Regions from separate parts of the Lipingzhangella rawalii genome, predicted to be linked through region 4. Evidence: riboswitches for the same ligand, from Rfam matches in the RefSeq annotation. Region 4 holds a riboswitch; each other region holds the start of a gene.
The links. A riboswitch is a leader RNA that binds a small molecule or an ion and turns the genes downstream of it on or off. The one in region 4 is predicted to bind cobalamin.
Positions count from the first base shown of each region.

Region 1 (4,375 bases), on a different contig from region 4:
ACCATCTCGTGCAGCAGTGACGACGCGGTCACCTACGCCATCGCCTACGCAGACAGTGACTCGGCGGCAACACGATCCGTCGGCATGGTGCTGGGGGTTTCCCTGATTCTGTTCACCGCACTTATCGCCGTTGGCGGCACCACGGTCATCGTCACCGCAGCACGGCGCCGCAAGCATCACCGCCAGCTACTCCAGCAGTACTACGGATCGGCAGCCGGGCCATCGCCGGGCCAGGGAGGCTACCCACCCCCGAGTGCAGGGCCACCCGCCGCCTGACCGGTGCCACCCCACGCCGCACCGTGATGCGGACGACGATCGCGGCGTGCAGCCACCACGTGCCGGGCACCGTCCCGGCGCCACGCAAGGGGGAAACCATGGCGCCGGGACGGGCAGGCCCCAGGACTCGCCGTCCTCGGCCGCAGGGGCCCAGTCCCGGGGTTCGGTGACAGTGTTCCCCGTAGCGGTGGATTTTCCCTTCCCGTTCGGGGAATCGAGGTGGGCGCCAAGGCGAGGTTCGACCCACCCCCACCGTCACCGCCGTGAACCACGGAACCGGACAGCCACCCCGGGGCCCTGGGAAGGGGCGGCGGGGCGTCGGGGCGCACGCGCTGCGGACACCGCGCTCCTCCTGCTGAACCCACGTCCCGGCGGGTTCTGTCGTCGGATCGAACGACATGGAGGTCCCGGTCCCTACCCGCCGCTGACCTCTGGGCAGAGACCGCCGGCCCGACGCCCCGGTGCCGCCGCCCCTACCGTTGTTCCGCGCGTACCTGCCGCGCGGCGGACACGAGGTTGCGCAGGGCCGGTTCGACCTCGGCGTAGCCGCGTGTCTTCAGGCCACAGTCCGGGTTCACCCACACACGCTCGGCGGGAACCGCGGCCACCGCGGTGCGCAGGAGGTTGCTGATCTCGTCAACGTCGGGAACCCGTGGTGAGTGGATGTCGTAGACACCTGGGCCCACCCCGCGGGCGAATCCCGCCGCGTTGAGGTCGGAAAGCACCTCCATCCGGGATCGTGCCGCCTCGATACTGGTCACGTCGGCGTCCAGCGCCGCGATGCCGGGCAGGATCTCCCCGAACTCGGAGTAGCAGAGATGGGTGTGGATTTGTGTGGAATCGGAGATGCCCGACGTCGCGAGCCGGAACGACTCCACGGACCAGGAGAGGTACTCCTTGTGCGCGGACTGGCGCAGGGGTAGCAGCTCCCGCAGAGCCGGCTCGTCCACCTGGATCGCACGGATCCCGGCCGACTCCAGGTCATGCACCTCGTCTCGAATTGCCAGGGCCACCTGCCGCGCGGTGTCGGCCAGCGGCTGGTCATCGCGGACGAAGGACCAGGCCAGAATCGTGACCGGCCCGGTCAGCATGCCCTTGACGGGGCGGTCGGTCAGGGACTGGGCGAACGTGGCCCACTCCACCGTCATCGGTTCCGGGCGGGACACGTCTCCGAAGAGCACCGGCGGCCGCACACACCGGGATCCGTAGGACTGGACCCAGCCGTGTTCGGTCGCGGCGAATCCGCGCAGCTGCTCGGCGAAGTACTGCACCATGTCGTTGCGCTCGGGCTCCCCGTGCACCAGCACATCCAACCCGATGTCTTCCTGCAACCGGATCACGCGTTCGATCTCGCTGCGCATCGCGGCGTGGTACTGCTCGGTGTCGAGCTGGCCGGCCCGGTGCTGGGCTCGTGCCCGGCGCAGTTCGTCGGTCTGGGGGAAAGACCCGATCGTTGTGGTGGGCAGCGCGGGCAGGCCCAACGAGGACTGCTGCTCCCCGGCGCGTTTGGCGTAGTCGCCCCGCTGGGCGTGCTCGGGCCGCAGGGAGTCCAGTCGCGCCCGAACCCGGGGCTCACGCAGGTCACTGGCGCTGCCCCGATCCGCCACGGCCGCGCGGGCCCGCGCCAACTCGTCCACCACGGACGCAGCGTCCTGCCCGTGGCGCAGGGCCCGACCGAGCAGCACCACCTCGGCGACCTTCTGCCGCGCGAAGGCCAGCCAGCTGCGCAGCCGTTCGGGCATTGCGGTCTCTCGGTCCACGTCGTAGGGAACGTGGAGCAGGGAACAGGAAGTGGACACCCCCAAACGCCCGACGCTGCCCAGCAGGGTGGCGGCCTTGGTCATCGCCGTGTCGACGTCGGTTCGCCAGATGTTGCGCCCGTCCACAACCCCGGCCACGACCTCCTTGTCCCGCAGGGCCGTCTGTGCGGCGGCCGCATCTCCGGCGGTGGGGTCGGTGACCAGGTCGAGAGCCAAACCCTCCACCGGTACGCGGGCGAGGGTCCCCAGCGCCTCCCCGAGGGAACCGAAGTAACTGGCCACCAGGATGCTCGGACGGTCTGGACGCCCACCCAGCCGGGTGTAGGCCTGGTCCAGCGCGGCCAGCTCCGCGGCGGAACGGTCGGCCACGAACGCCGGTTCGTCCAACTGGACCCACTCCGCCCCGGCGGAGTGCAGGGCGGCCAACAGCTCCTCGTACACCGGAAGCAGTCGTTCCAGGAGGGACAACGGCTGGAAGTCCTCCGGCGCGTCGGCGTGTGCCTTGGCCAGCAGCAGGAAGGTGACCGGCCCCAGCAGTACCGGCCGGGTCTCCAGGCCCAGTTTGCGGGCCTCAACGTACTCGTCGATGGGCTTGCTGCCCGCCAGTGCGAACCCGGTATCCGGGCCCAGCTCCGGAACCAGGTAGTGGTAGTTCGTGTCGAACCACTTGGTCATTTCCAGGGCGGGGGCCTGTTGGGTGCCGCGAGCCGCGGCGAAGTAGGTGTCCAGGGGGGAGAGCCCCAGCTCGGTGTGGCGCGGAGGTAGGGCACCGACCAGGGCTGCGGTGTCCAGAACCTGGTCGTAATAGGAGAAGGTGTTGGAGGGAATCGAGTCCAGCCCGGCCGCCTTGAGCTCGTCCCAGGTGTTCACCCGCAGTGTCCGGGCGGTTTCCTCCAGGTCGGCGGCGGTGCTGGTTCCGGCCCAGTAGCTTTCCACCGCACGCTTGAGCTCCCGATCGGGTCCGATCCGGGGATAGCCAAGAATGGTGGCGCCAACGGGGTTACGATCAGTCACTTGCTCTCTCCTCGCGAGCTCGTCTGCGGCGTCCGAGGCACGCGCGCAGCATCGGCGAGGAGGACCGGGGCACCCGGGTCGCTCTGTCTCTCGCTCCCTGCCCACCCGCGAGGCTCGGACGCAAGCGCCCACCGGGCGGTGGGCGCTACCACAGGCAGGTCTTCGGACTCGTGGGCGCGTGAGCTCTCGACACTCGGCCTACTGGCCGTCGCTTCCCGGACGTGGCGTCCAGTGCTTTACCGCGATCACCGCGGTGACGGCGTTCGTTCCCACTAACCGCTGCGGGGCAGTCCCGGATTCTCACCGGATTCCCTGTTGCCTCCCCCGGTCGCCACCGTGTGCTGACTCCCGGGAGAACCTGTCGCACTGTTGAGAGTAGCAACTCCGCGCCAACGCGGGGAGTCCTGGGGAGCAGCACCCACCCGGTAGGAGACCGCACTCCGCGCCCCGGTACTGGTCGCCGCCGGGCCAGCAGCAGTGCCAGCACCACCGGGCACGGCCGATGCTCCGCTGGCTGGTCGGCTCGGGGCCGCCGGTCCATTGCGGCGGCGCGCCGGGTGCGGCTGTCCCGGGCCGGCACGGCGGGTATCGACACGGCACAGCCCCCGTCAGTGACTGAGATACATGTCACGCTGCTCCGTGTTCGGGGATACCCGTCGCGCTGCCATGCCGCACTCCTGGACCACCAGGCCGCCACACCGCCGTGTGCAGCGGATTCGTGATGCGTTCGCGTGAACAGCGAACGTGTGCCCCTCCAGTAACCCTTCCCCAACGAGAGGGTAGAGTCGCTCCCGACAAGGTCAGCCGTAATCGCCGTGTGCTTCTGGCCTTCCGCTTGTCACGGTGGGGGCGGGCCAGGCTCTGGGCTGCGCCCGACCCCACCGTCACATCCACACCGTGGTATCCCCGCCGCGGCCGACACCATGCGTCGACCAGCAGGGATTGCGGACACCGCGCCATCTGGACGGCCCGGTCGGACCCAGTCGGGTCCGACCGGTCGCCGCCACAACCGAGACCTGAGGTAACACATGAGCGTGACCCGGCGGGAGATCGCCGACACTTTGGAGGGCGCGTTCAGCTCGGGGCCTCTGCGCCCCGGGCAGATGGTCAGCGCGGCCGAGTTGCAGGGCGCGTCGCCCGCCGTACTGGCCACTCTCGGCCAGCTCCCGGACGCTCCATACTCGAACCTGCGTAGCCTTTGGCAGCACCTTCCGGAGGTACCTCGTGATCGCTAACACCCAGCAGGAGGTCCCGGACGGCATCGTCGCACTCGCCGACGCCGCCGCACCGTGGGTCAACTCGGGCACCATCGGGGTGCTCCGTGG
Region 1 covers NZ_JAVLVT010000006.1:221,460-225,834, reverse strand. Annotated here, with positions in the region: gene RIF23_RS14975 (hypothetical protein) at 1-276, shown strand, start outside; gene metE (5-methyltetrahydropteroyltriglutamate--homocysteine S-methyltransferase) at 750-3,050, opposite strand; cobalamin riboswitch at 3,187-3,427, opposite strand; gene RIF23_RS14965 (hypothetical protein) at 4,079-4,285, shown strand; gene RIF23_RS14960 (hypothetical protein) at 4,275-4,375, shown strand, end outside.
Region 1: linked by a shared signal. The riboswitch ahead of metE (5-methyltetrahydropteroyltriglutamate--homocysteine S-methyltransferase) and the one ahead of RIF23_RS12240 (putative cobaltochelatase) in region 4 are both predicted to bind cobalamin.

Region 2 (4,375 bases), on a different contig from region 4:
GCGCATCTCGGCCGGGTCGACCCAGTTGTTCGTGGGGCCCGCGTCCTCCTTGCGCTCCGAGCAGATGAAGGTGCGGTCCTCCACCCGTGCCACATCGCTGGGGTCGGAGCGGCAGTAGAAGCTGTTGGGACGCAGCTCGTCGTTGAGCCGGACGAAGGTCCCCGCCTCAACGAGCTCGCTGGTCAGGCGGTCCCACTCCTCGGCGGAGCCGTCACACCAGACGATCCGATCCGGCCGGGTGAGGTCGGCGACCTCACGCACCCAGTCGGCCAGCTCACGATGGCTGGTCGGCGGTGCGTCGACGGCATGGGTCAGGTCAGTCACAACGGCTCCTAAAGGTAGGGGTCTTGCGCTCGCATGATGACCGATCCACACCTACGCTGGCCATTTGGCGTAGACAGTTGGCCTAGACCCTTGGCTTAGACCTATTTGCCCAGCGCTCGCCGGGTGTTCACCCCGCGCCCACTGCCTCGACGCGTTCCGCGACGGCTTGCGCGATCGTCCAGTCCTGGATTCCGGTACCCACTGACGTGAACACGGTGCGTCCCGATCGCCGCACCGGATGCCGCAACAGCTCGCCCAATTCGCAAATGTCGCCCTCGGAGCGGTGACCGGACTCCACGGCGTGAATAACCTCACCCGACTCGGCCAGAGCGGCGCTCCGTTTCTCCACCGCCAGCACCTCCGCCTCCGCGAGCAGCTCTGCGGGCAGCTCACGCATACTGGGCCGGAAGGATCCGATGGCGTTGACGTGCACCTGATCATGCAGGTCACTGGCGGCAAGCACGGGATCACGGGCGGAGGTGGCGCAACTCACAATGGGCATGCCGGACACGGCTACGCGAATGGCATCCGGCCCGGACGAATCCGTGCCCGTGGCCGTGATCCGCGTGTCCACAAGTTCGGCCCGTAGCAGCGCGGCCAAGCGCTGGGCGTTGTCCGTACTGCGACTGACGATCCGCAGCTCCCGCAGCGGGCGGACCGCGTGGACGGCGCGAACCTGGTCCGGGGCCTGTGCCCCGGATCCGACCAGCGCCATCCGGTCGGCGTCCGCGTCAGCCAGCAGATCGGTGGCCAGGCCGGCAATGGCACCGGTTCGCAGGGTGGTGACCGCCTCCGCCTCCATCACCAGCGGGGTGGCGCGCTTCGGGTCCAGCCAGGAGAGAGTGCCGACCACTGCGGGCTGCCGGTTCAGCTGCACACTCAGCGCCTTCACCACCGCCGTGCCGGTGCGTACATGCCGGGCCACCATCACCAGCACCGAACCGTCCGCCAGCGCCTGCCGGCCGGGCATGTCGAAGGCCGCGTCACCGTGTTCGGCCACCTCGATCAGGACCCTGCGCAGCTCCGCGATGGCCGCGGACATGGGCACGCTGCGACGAACCTCGTCACCACTGACGGTGTGCACGGTCATCCACGTCCCCACTCTCGGCGCGCGTGGTGAATGTCAGGTTCCTCACCCTAGAAGATGTGTCACCCTAAAAGGAACGACAAAGCACGAACCATGACGACGGCGAACCGAGGAAGCCGGTGCGAATCCGGCGCGGTCCCGCCACTGTGAGTCGGGGAGCCGGTCCCATCGATGGCCACTGTCCTGCGGGATGGGAAGGCCGGGACCCAGGCAGTGACCCGCGAGCCAGGAGACTCCTCGCCGTTGTCCCTCACCAACCGGGGCGGATTTCCCCGAGAGAGGACTGGCCCAACCATGGCTGTGCCTGTGGTGCCGGCGCTCGCTATGGCCACGCGCACCCACCGCCACTGGCCGCTGCACGCCGCGGACCCCACCGCTGACGTGGAGCCGGTGGCCACTCTTTCGTGCCCCCGGTGTGGATCCGGTCCCGTCCTCGCACGGGACAACGACATGTTGGCCGCCGGCCCCAGTCCCGTTGGAACACACCATGCACTCTGCTCGATTCCTGCTTCCCATCCTCGCGCCCACGCTCGCCCTGACCGCCTGCGGCGCCACCGGAACTGAGAACGCAACCGACGACACCGCGTCTGCACCCCCGGCAGCTTCCGCCGACTGTGTGCAGGACTACGACCCGCAGGCAGACGCGGACACCGACTACTTCCCAGAGAAACTCGAGCTGGACCACGCCGAGAACCTCACCATCGACTACGAGAACCACTACCAGGTGGTGACCGTCGAGGAACCGGCTCCGGATGCGGATCCGGAACGCTACGTGCTGCTGCGCTGCGGCCTCCCCGAACCCGAGCTGACGGACGAGCTCGCGGAGGCTCCCGTGGTGGAGGTTCCGGTGGACAGTGTGTTCTCCCGCTCCACCACGCACCTGCCGCTGTTCCAACTGCTGGACCGCACCGAGACCGTCACCGGAGTCGCTGATGGGTCCACGGTCAGCACAACGGAGTACCGCGAGCGCCTGGACGACGGAGACATCGTGGAGTTCGCTGTTGACCAGACCCTCGATCAGGAATTGGTAATCAGCCACGATCCGGATCTGGTCATGACCGCGGGAGTGCAGGACCCCGACGATCAGGGAGTACGCGATGCGGGCATTCCCGTCATCGCGAACGCGGAATGGCTGGAGCCAACCCCCCTGGGCCGTGCCGAGTGGATCAAGCTGGCCGCGGCGCTCACCGGGACCGAACGCCAGGCGCGCGCGGAGTTCGCCGACATCGAGGCGGACTACCGGGATATCGCGGAGCAGGTCGCCGACGCCGAGTCCGTGCAGGTACTCACGGGCCAGATGCGCGACGGGGTGTGGACTGTACCGGCCGGGGACTCCTACGCCGGCCGGCTCCTGGCGGACGCCGGGGCCGACTACGCCTGGTCGGACACCACCGGCGGGGCGAGTGTCGAGCTGGACGTGGAGGAGGTGCTGGCCCAGGCCCAGGACACCACTCCCTGGATCGCCGGCGCCGACTGGGGCAGCCTCGACGACGTCACCGCAGACGACGGCCGTTACGCGGAGTTCACGGCGGTCACGACCGGGGAGGTGTGGACCAACAACAACAAGATCGGTCCCACCGGCGGCAACCTCTACTGGGAAGAGGGGGTGAGCCGGCCCGACCTGGTGTTGGCCGACCTGGTGCGGATCGTGCATCCGGACCTGCTGGAGGAGCACGAGCTCGTGTACTACCGACAGCTGGACGAGGCATGACCCACACGGTCGACGGTGGGGTGGGGATGCACCAGGCAGCACCCCCACTCCCCCGCCCCCGTGCTCGGATGCCCGTTCCAGCACGACTCGGGGCGCTGAGCGCCGCCACGGCCAGCCTGCTGGCTCTGGCGCTGGTTCTGGGGTCCACTCCGATCCCACTGGTCGAGGTGGGCCACGCCCTGTTCGGAACCGGCCCCGTCAGCGCACAGACGCACACCATCGTCTGGGAGGTCCGGCTCCCCCGCGCGGTGACCGCGCTGGCCGCCGGATCGGCGCTGGGCCTGGCCGGGCTCCAGATGCAGACCCTGCTGCGCAACCCCCTGGCCGAGCCCTACATTCTGGGGGTCAGTTCCGGTGCCAGCCTGGGCGTGGCCATCGTGGTCCTGGCGTCGGGTAGCGGAAGCGCGGCCTTCACCGCCGGTCTTGCCGGCGGTGGCCGTGCGGGCACGGTGCTGGCGGCGGCCATGGGTGCCGCGTCCGTCCTCGCGCTCATGCTGCTGCTGGCTCGCTGGACCCAGTCGGTGGCGACACTGCTGATTATCGGGGTGATGGTCGGCTCGGGAGTCAGCGCACTGGTGAGCGTGCTGGTGGCATCCGCCGACCCGCGTCAGGTCCAGCAGTTCGTGATGTGGGGGATGGGGAGTTTCTCCGGCCCGACCTGGCCCGACCTGGCCTGGCTCCTGCCGATCCTCGGGGTGGGGAGCCTCGCGAGCCTCGCACTCGTCAAACCGCTGAACGCGATGCTGCTCGGGGACACCTACGCCCGCACCATGGGCGTGAACGTGCGCGTGGTGCGGTGGCTGGTCCTGTTCGTCGCCTCCGGGCTGGCCGGCACCGTCACCGCGTTCTGTGGCCCCGTCGCGTTCCTGGGGTTGGCCATCCCCCATCTCACCCGCATCGCGCTCACGACCGCGGACCATCGGATCCTCATGCCGGCCTGTGTGGTGATGGGCGGCGCCGTGGCCCTGCTGTGTGGCACCGTGGCCAGCCTGCCCGGGACGGCCGCTGTGCTGCCGTTGAACAGTGTCACCGCCCTGGTTGGGGCGCCCATCGTGATCACGGTGTTGCTGCGGGGCCGAGCCAACACGCACGGGGGCGCACTATGAGCGACACTGGACGGCCCCGCCACCCCGGCACGGGCAGCGGACTGGTCCTGGAGCAGCTGTCCGTCGGGTACCGGGACTCCGGCCGGAACTGGGTTCCGGTGCTGCGCCAGGTCACAGCCGAGGCTCGGCGCGGTGAACTAACGGTGC
Region 2 covers NZ_JAVLVT010000003.1:363,568-367,942, reverse strand. Annotated here, with positions in the region: gene RIF23_RS08410 (phosphoenolpyruvate carboxykinase (GTP)) at 1-315, opposite strand, end outside; gene RIF23_RS08405 (ornithine cyclodeaminase family protein) at 452-1,414, opposite strand; cobalamin riboswitch at 1,498-1,667, shown strand; gene RIF23_RS08400 (ABC transporter substrate-binding protein) at 1,899-3,122, shown strand; gene RIF23_RS08395 (FecCD family ABC transporter permease) at 3,119-4,228, shown strand; gene RIF23_RS08390 (ABC transporter ATP-binding protein) at 4,225-4,375, shown strand, end outside.
Region 2: linked by a shared signal. The riboswitch ahead of RIF23_RS08400 (ABC transporter substrate-binding protein) and the one ahead of RIF23_RS12240 (putative cobaltochelatase) in region 4 are both predicted to bind cobalamin.

Region 3 (4,375 bases), on a different contig from region 4:
GATCTCGGCGACGCCGTCGGCCGCGTCGGCGGCGGTCATCTCCGCGTCGCAGCACACATCCACCAGGATGTAGTCCGGATCCCGCTCGATCAGTTCCTCGGTGCTCACGTCGATGTTGCGGGCCTCGTCCAGGTCCGCGAAGGGGTTCTCGGCGCCGGCGTGTTCCAACAGCACCGTGGAGAAGTCCGGTTCCCCGGTGACCCGGAAGCCCTCGTCATCGGGACGGCCGATGACCACCGAGGGAGTGTCCTCCGCCTCCGCAACGATCTCCTCGGTTTCGGAGACCGTCTCCTGCATCTCGGTGACGACCTCCTCGGCCCGCTCCTCCACACCGAAGATCGTGCCGAGGTCGTGCAGGTCCGCGTAGATACTGTCCATCGTCACCGTGCTGGGGTCGATGGACTCGTCGGTGCCGCCGTCCTCGGAGGGGCACAGCGGGCTGAAGATCCAGCTCTCGATGCCCAGCTCCCGCAGCTCGGTGCGGGTGCCGAAACTGCCGTCTCCACCGTCGGCAAACACCCCGTTGAACCCGGACAGCACGAAGTCCGGATCGTGGTTCAGTAGCTCCTCGCGGCTGGGGATGTTCGCATAGTACTCCTGGGCTTCCTGAGCTTCGGCGTACTCCGGCAGGACCTCGGCGTCCAGGTAGGCCGTGCCCACCAGCCGGTCGCTGATGCCCAGCGCGTGGGCCATCTCGATCGCGGGCTGGTAGGCGGCGAACACGCGCTCCGGGGCCTCGTCGGCGGGAACCTCGATGTCGCAGTTCTGGATCGTGTCGCCGGCGGCTTGGCCACCCTCGTCCGTGGTGCCGCCGTCCCCGCCATCCGTGGGGCTACATGCGCCGAGGGCAAGGGTGAGGCCGAGAATCGGAGCGAGAGTGCGCACACCTCGGGTGCGCGCGTCGATATGAGTCATGGGGACCCAACCATCCTTCGTGGTCGTACCGTCGCTGGGTCGTAGCCGGTCTCCTGGCTCCCGGAGTCGGGACTCGGGTCCCCGCACGGCACCGCCTTCCCGGATCTCCAGACCCAGTGGCGCGTGGTGCCGTGCCCTCCGGTCACAGTGGCGAGGACCGCGCCGGTTTCACACCGGCTTCCCGTGCACTACGACCCGTGCAGTTTTTCCGATGATCGCACACCGCCGTCGGTGGTTCGGGCGCAGGGGAGCACAGGCACCTACTGGTACACCACGGAGATCCGTTGTGAACTGCGGATATTGCGGGCTGGTATCAGTGCGGTCCCGATTGGTGCAACGGAGGGACGCGTCTGTCCATACTCGCTAGTCTGGACCGGCTTCTGGCTGTACTCCTGACATTCCCCCAGGGAGTCAACCATGACGGACCATGCTCCCCCGGAACGCACGGCGGGGGCCGGCCGGACGCGCCGGCACCGGCGTCGTCGGCGCATCTGGACTGGCGCCGTGTTACTGGTGTCGGTGCTGGTGGCGGCGGGCCTGGGTGGCACGCTCTACTGGGAGCGGAACCTACGCCCGGTCACGACCGAGTACGAGTACCACGAGGGAGAGCAGTTCCTGGTGCGTCATCCGGCGGGCTGGGAGCTTGCCACTCGTGACAGTGGGCAGGACCGGACCGGGGTCGAGATCGAACAGCGCCAGGACACCGACGCGTTGGCCATGGCGGTGCTGCCCTGGGCCGAGCACGAGGACGGCCCGGACGCCTCAATGCAGCTGGCCGGATTCGCCGAGGATATGTCCACCGCGAACGTGTACGCAGACTACAGCTACACCGAACTCGATCCGGAGCGGTTTCGGGAATGGCCCAGCCACTGGGACGTGGCGGCAATCGAGGCGAGCGTCACCTACACCGACGCCTATCTGGACCGGCATCTGGATGTCGAGGAGTCCGACTGGTTCGAGATCTGGCTCCAGGTGCACGTGGACAACCGGGTGTCCTACACCCTGACCTGGGCCGGGCCGCAGCCCGAACGCATCCGCTACGACGAGGTGATCCACGGCACTATGGGGTCGTTCCAACACGATCCGTGATGCCTGTCCGGCCGCCATTGCGGTGACTGGTCGCCCGAATCCCCACAGCCACGGCGCTGCCGCTTTCGCTACCCTGGTGGCCGTTCTGTCCCGCGGAGCGTCGAGGCTTCGTCCCCTGAATGAGGCGATGTGATGGTAGCGGACCAGGCGGCGCGGATCGTTGCAGGCCGGTACGAGCTGGTGGAGGCCCTGGGGCGGGGCGGAATGGGCATGGTTTGGCGAGCCCGGGACGTGGAACTGGGGCGGGAGGTCGCCCTCAAGGAAGTGCGTCTGCCCATGGAGCTTGCCGAAGCCGAACGGACCGAGGCGCATGCCCGAGTCCGGAGAGAGGCCCGCACCGCGGCCCGGCTGTCCGATGAGCCGGGGGTCACCACCGTGTACGACGTGGTCGAGGCACAGGGACATCCCTGGGTGGTCATGCAACTGGTGCGAGGCTCCTCGCTCCAGCATCTGCTGCGGGAACACGGCCCCATGCCGCCTGCCCGGGTTACCCAGATCGCCCGCACCCTGCTGGAGGCGCTGCGGGCCGCGCACGCGTGTGGCGTGGTGCACCGGGACATCAAACCCGCGAACGTGATGCTGTCCCGGGACGGCCGGGTGCTGCTGACCGATTTCGGGATCGCCACCATCGTCGGGGAGACCGCGGTCACCCGCACCGGTGCATTGGTGGGCTCGCCCGAGTACATGGCCCCCGAACGCCTGGAGGGCACCGGGACGGCGGAGCCACCCTCGGATCTGTGGAGTCTGGGGGCGACGCTGTACACCACGGTGCAGGGTCAGTCCCTGTTCGCCCGGGATTCTGTCGCCTCCACGGTCGCCGCGATCATGTCCGCGCCGGTATCCCCACCGAGCCGGGGCGCGGAGCTGACCCCGTTGATTATGGCATTGCTGGAGCGGGACCCCGCCCGCCGGCCGAGTGCGGACGAGGCTCTGAGCCTGCTTGCGCAGGCCGAGTCGCAGCCGAGCGCCGGGTGGTCGTCGGGAGCGCAGCCGGGAATGGCCGAGACCAGGGCGGCTCCGCCAGCCCCACCATCGGCCTCACCGGTGGCAGCACCGGAGCCGCGGTCGTTGGCACGGCGGTTCCGCGGGCCGATCATCGCTGCCACCGCAGCGATGGTGGCGGTGATCGTCGTCGGAGTCAGCCTGTTCTGGTGGAGTAACCGTTCGGTGACCACCGAGTACGACTGGCACCGCACCGACGGATTCTCGCTGCGCTATCCCGAGGAGTGGTCCGTCGAGGAGTCCGAGGACGCTCCGGACACCATCGTCCACCCCGAGGAAGCGCTGGGCATGGGCATCGCGGTCGGCGGATACATTCCGGATGAGGACGAGGCCACCGCATCGGACGAGCTCACCCGACTGACCGGTCCCTCGGAGGAACGTCACGACTACCGCCAGGTTGGCCTGGACCTCTCCGACATCGCGGAGAACTGGCCGGATGACTATGAGGTGGGCGCGGTGGAGGAGACCTACACCCTGGGCGAGGACTACGTCGCGGACCAGATCGAACCGGACCTGGACGATGGGGAGTTCGCTGCCTACGAGCCAGAGCGGTTCCGAGTCCAGTTGCAGATCCACGTGCCGGGCGAGGAGTCCACACATCCGTTGTCCGAGGACCTCCGCGCCTACTGGCTCAGCTGGACCGGGCCGCAGAGCGAGCGCGACGGCTACGACGAAGTGATCGTCGAGGTGCTCGGGTCGTTCCAGCCGAACACCTAGTGTCCTGCTTGGACAGTTCGTTTTGGGAGGCGTTCGCAGTAGGCCGTGAGGTTGGGCCTGGTCTGACGACGTTCCCCCCCGTCCCCGGTCCCGCTGGCCGTCGTGCGCAGGGCCATGAGGCCCGGCAGAGCATCCCCCACACACCTTGGTCCCCCATGCCCCTGGCAATCGTGCGGGGGAGTGCGTTGCCCCGGTAGCGGGATGCCGCCCACGGCCACCGCAGCCCCACGCACACTGGCCGCCGTGGCGGAAAGTGCGCTCTTCCCGGGCGGCGGGAGGTGCCCCACCGCCCCCGCACCCCGCTGGCCGTCGTGCGGGGGAGCGCCCCAGAAAACAGGACAACACCGGTGACCCCCGTGGCGCGACGCCGCCGGCGGCCGACACGGCGCGCACGCGCAACCAACCACCGCCACCACCCCCCGGACGAACCCGGGGCGAGGACGTCTCCTGCCCTCCGACGGATGGTGACACCTAGGGAGTCTCTCTGGCCTCGCCCGGGGCGGATCGGCGCGCATCAGCGCAGCCAGCAGCACCCATGCGGCATCCGGGGAGAGTTCCCGGTTCCCGGCCTGCGACCATGCCCACCGAGACGGCCCGACCCGCACCCCACAGCCACTCCACGAACCACACTTAGCCGGCTTCGGTGCCGACC
Region 3 covers NZ_JAVLVT010000004.1:32,165-36,539, reverse strand. Annotated here, with positions in the region: gene RIF23_RS09825 (ABC transporter substrate-binding protein) at 1-915, opposite strand, end outside; cobalamin riboswitch at 942-1,123, opposite strand; gene RIF23_RS09820 (hypothetical protein) at 1,333-2,004, shown strand; gene RIF23_RS09815 (serine/threonine-protein kinase) at 2,137-3,723, shown strand; gene RIF23_RS09810 (3-methyladenine DNA glycosylase) at 4,354-4,375, opposite strand, start outside.
Region 3: linked by a shared signal. The riboswitch ahead of RIF23_RS09825 (ABC transporter substrate-binding protein) and the one ahead of RIF23_RS12240 (putative cobaltochelatase) in region 4 are both predicted to bind cobalamin.

Region 4 (4,375 bases):
CGACTCGCATACTCAGGAGTGGCTGCTCACCCGGGTCTGGGACTGATCTTGGACGTCACGGAGCAGGGAGGCGGCAGAATTCCCGCGCGCTAGGGCACGGGATCCACGTCCGGAGGAAGCTCCCAGCCGGAGGCGTGCGGCCGCTACCCCACGACTGGACGGCGGGCCCCTGCCGCGGTGCCCCGCTCGAATGCCCGTCCCACCTCCAGTAGGCGGCGTTCCGCCAGATGCGGCCCCACGATCTGGAGTCCGACCGGCAGGCCTTCGGGTGTGAACCCCGCCGGCACCGAGAGGGCTGGGCATCCCGTGATCGAGATCAGGTAGCACGAACGCATCCAGTCCAGATAGGTCGCCTGGGCCACCCCGTCGATCTCCGTGGGGTACTCCTGCTCCACGGGGAACGGAACCACCTGACTCACCGGAAGCACCAGGACGTCGTAGGTCATGAAGAACTCCCGCATCCGGTGGTACAGCTCGGTGTGTCGGCGTTCCGCCGCCGCCACATCCGCCCCGTCCAGGGTGCGGCCCTGTCGGATGTTCCACGCCAGGCTCGGCTTGAGCTGATCTGGGGCCGCGTCCAACAGCGGCCCCAGATTGCTCGCCATAGTCCAGGCCCGCAGGGTGCGAAACGCCTCGTCGGCGCCGGAGAGGTCCGGCGTGGCCTCCACAACCGTGCAGCCCAGTTCGTCGAAGACGCCGAGCTGCTGACGTAGCACCGCCAGCACCGCCGGGTCCGTGGGGAACTCCCCACCCAGATCGGGGCTCCACGCCACCCGGAGCCCCGCCACATCCGCCTCCGGCGGAGCGGCGAACCGATCCGGGGACTCCGGGACCGCGATCGGACTTCGCGCGTCCGGGCCGGCGAGAACGGACAGCAGCAGGCCCACATCGTCCACACTCCGAGCCATCGGTCCCTGCACACTCAGAGTCGACCAGCCCAACGGCGCCGGCCAGGACGGGACCCGCCCGGGGCTCGGGCGCAGACCCACCACGTTCGTGAACGAGGCCGGATTCCGCAGCGAGCCCCCCATGTCCGAACCCTCGGCCAAAGGGTGCAAGCCAGCGGCCAGAGCCGCCGCCGCGCCCCCACTACTGCCCCCGGCCGAGCGGGAGACGTCGTAGGGGTTGCGGGTGGTCCCAAACACCGGGTTGAAGGTGTGCGAGCCCGCCGCGAATTCCGGAACGTTCGACTTGCCGACCGTGATCGCCCCCGCGGCGCGGATCCGTTCCACGACCAGCTCGTCCCGGTCCGGAACGTGGTCGGCAAATAGGGGAGAGCCCGAGGTGGTGCGCACTCCCGCGGTGGCATGCGTGTCCTTGTGGGCGATCGGTAGCCCGTGCAGCGGCCCTACGGCCGCACCGGCCGCCCACCGCTCGTCCGCAGCGTGGGCCTCCGTCAGGGCACGTTCCGCACACAGTGACACCACCGCATTGATCTTCGGGTTGACCCGCTCGATCCGGTCCAGGTGGGCCCGGACCACCTCCCGCGCCGACACCGCACCCGCGTGCAGCAACCCGGCCAACTCTCTGGCCGAGTGGAAGACCAGCCCCGTCGTCTCCTCGCCCGTGTCACTCATCCAGCCCCTCCACCACGACGCGTTGTTTCAGGTGCTGCGCATCCTAGAACGCACCTCCACCGGTCGCCCCCGGCAGGAATCGCCGGAAACCAGCGGCCCCAACTGGCGGCTCCACGCTGTGCGATGCCACACACCCGGCCCCTGTGCGGCCACGCCGAGTTGCATACCCCCGCCACAACCCCTAACGTTGAAAACGCATCGACGCGGGGTGGAGCAGTTCGGTAGCTCGTTGGGCTCATAACCCAAAGGTCGCAGGTTCAAATCCTGCCCCCGCTACGGATCAAGGGCTGGCGTGGACGGACGTTGAACGTCCCTTCACGCCAGCCCTTTGCGTGTGTGCGCAGGGCACCGCAGGCCGAACGTGTCCTGGGGCCATTCCGTGCGCAGCCTGTCCGCGCTGGCGCCGAGAACCAGGGTCCGGTGGGCCGGGTTCCGGGCTGCCCCCGTACAGCACCACACCACGTGCTCTGCATCGCCCCGAGCTCAGAGTTTCGCGTCGCCGGGCTCGGTAGGGGCCCGGCCCCCGCCGGATGGGGGCGCGGCGGGTGTGCGATCCTGGACGACGGTGTCAGCAGCAGGAACCCGGTGTGAGTCCGGGACGGTCCCGCCACTGTGACCAGGAAGCGGCCCCCATACAGCCACTGCCGCATCGCCGGTGGGAAGGCGGCGGGCAGCGAAGATCTGGAAGTCAGGAGACTGGGCGACACCCGAGAACCAAACCTGTGGGCGAGGATTCCCAAGGAAGGATGGAGCTGCGTGAGCGCCACCGCTCGCTACCCGTTCAGCGCGGTCGTCGGGATGGACGACCTCAAGCTGGCCCTGCTGATCAATGCCGTATCGCCCGGAGTGGGCGGCGTGCTCGTGCGTGGGGAGAAGGGCACCGCCAAGTCCACCATCGTGCGGGCACTTGCCGCACTGCTACCGGACCTGGATGTTGTGGCCGGATGCCGCTTCTCCTGCGATCCGCGTCAGCCCGATCCCGACTGTCCCGACGGGCCGCACACCGTCGACGCCGAAACAACACACAGCCGCCCGGCCCGCCTGGTCGAACTGCCGGTCGGGGCCAGCGAGGACCGGCTGGCCGGCTCCCTGGACATCGAGCGGGCCCTGACTTCCGGAGTCAAAGCTTTCGAACCCGGCCTGCTCGCCGAGGCCCACCGCGGCGCCCTGTACGTGGACGAGGTTAACCTCCTGCACGACCATCTGGTGGATCTGCTGCTGGACGCCGCCGCGATGGGAGTTTCCCACGTCGAACGGGAAGGAGTCTCGGTCTCCCACGCCGCACGGTTCCTGCTCGTTGGAACGATGAACCCGGAGGAGGGGGAACTACGGCCGCAGCTCCTCGACCGCTTCGGGCTCACTGTCGAGGCGACCGCAACCCGGGAGCCTGCCGAGCGGGCCGAGGTGGTGCGCCGTCGGCTGGCATTCGAGGAGAACCCGTCCGCCTTCGCCGCCCAGTACGCCGAGGCTGACGCCGAGCTCGCCACCAGTATCCGCGACGCCCAGCAGCGGCTGGGCCAGGTCCAGCTCACGGACACGGCCCTGGAACAGGTCACCGCGGTCTGCGCGGCCTTCGACGTGGACGGTCTCCGCGCCGACCTGGTCACCGCCCGCGCGGCCACCGCGCTCGCTGCCTGGCGGGCCCACCCCGAGGTCACCACCGACGACGTTCGGGACGCCGCACGTCTTGCTCTGCCACACCGGCGTCGTCGTGACCCGTTCGACGCCCCGGACCTGGACGAGGACCGGCTCCAGGAGGCCCTGGACCAGGCGGGTGATGCGGACCCAAAAGACACTGAGGGGGCACAGCCCCCGTCGCCGGGAGACACCTCGCAGCAGCAGCGGGATGCCGGGGAGACCGAGCAGCCTCCCGACTCCGGAACGGCTCAGAGCCCGGCGGATTCTGCGTCCGGCTCCGGAACCGGGGCAGAGGGGCAGGATGACGGCTCCCAGAAGCAGCCCCAGGGCGCTCGGGAACCCGAGGATCCGGAGGGAACCTATCGGCCCCCCGTCTTTCGGGTGGACGGAATGGGATCCGGTACGCCCGGTCGCCGATCCCGTGCGGAGACTCCACAGGGGCGCATCTCCGGATCCCGGGTCCCGCGTGGTCGTGTGACCTCACCGCACCTGACGGCCACCCTGCGGGCCGCCGCCCCCCACCAGCAGCAGCGGGGGCGTGTCGGTGGCGGGTTGGTGCTCCGCAGCAGCGACCTGCGTGAGGCGGTCCGGGAGGGACGGGAGGGCAACCTCGTTCTGTTCTGTGTGGACGCGAGTGGATCCATGGCCGCCCGCCGTCGGATGCGCGCCGTGAAGGGGGCGGTCCTGAGTCTCCTGATGGACGCCTACCAGCGCAGGGACAAGGTCGGCCTCGTCACGTTCCGCGGCGCGGGCGCTGAGCTCGCACTCCCCCCGACATCCTCGGTGGAGGCGGGGGCTCGGCGTCTGCGCGACCTCCGCACCGGGGGGCGTACCCCGCTGGGCGCGGGACTGCGTACCGCCGCGGAGACGGTACGCAACGAGCGGCTGCGTGATCCCCGACGTCGCCCCCTACTGATCCTGGTCACCGACGGCCGGTCCACCCATGGTGGTTTCGACGAGGCCCTGCGGATGTGTGGCTGGTTGCGCTCCGCGGACGTGGAGTCGGTGGTGGTGGACTGCGAGGCGGGGCCGGTACGCCTGGGAAACGCCGGCAGACTCGCGACCGCCCTCGCCGGGAACCGGACCGACCTCAACGACCTGGCCAGTAGTGAGCTGAGCGGAATCGTTCGCCAGTACACCCAGCCGAACCAGGCAGCCTG
Region 4 covers NZ_JAVLVT010000005.1:271,445-275,819, forward strand. Annotated here, with positions in the region: gene RIF23_RS12225 (DUF6504 family protein) at 1-46, shown strand, start outside; gene RIF23_RS12230 (amidase) at 144-1,577, opposite strand; tRNA gene RIF23_RS12235 (tRNA-Met) at 1,780-1,853, shown strand; cobalamin riboswitch at 2,124-2,296, shown strand; gene RIF23_RS12240 (putative cobaltochelatase) at 2,334-4,375, shown strand, end outside.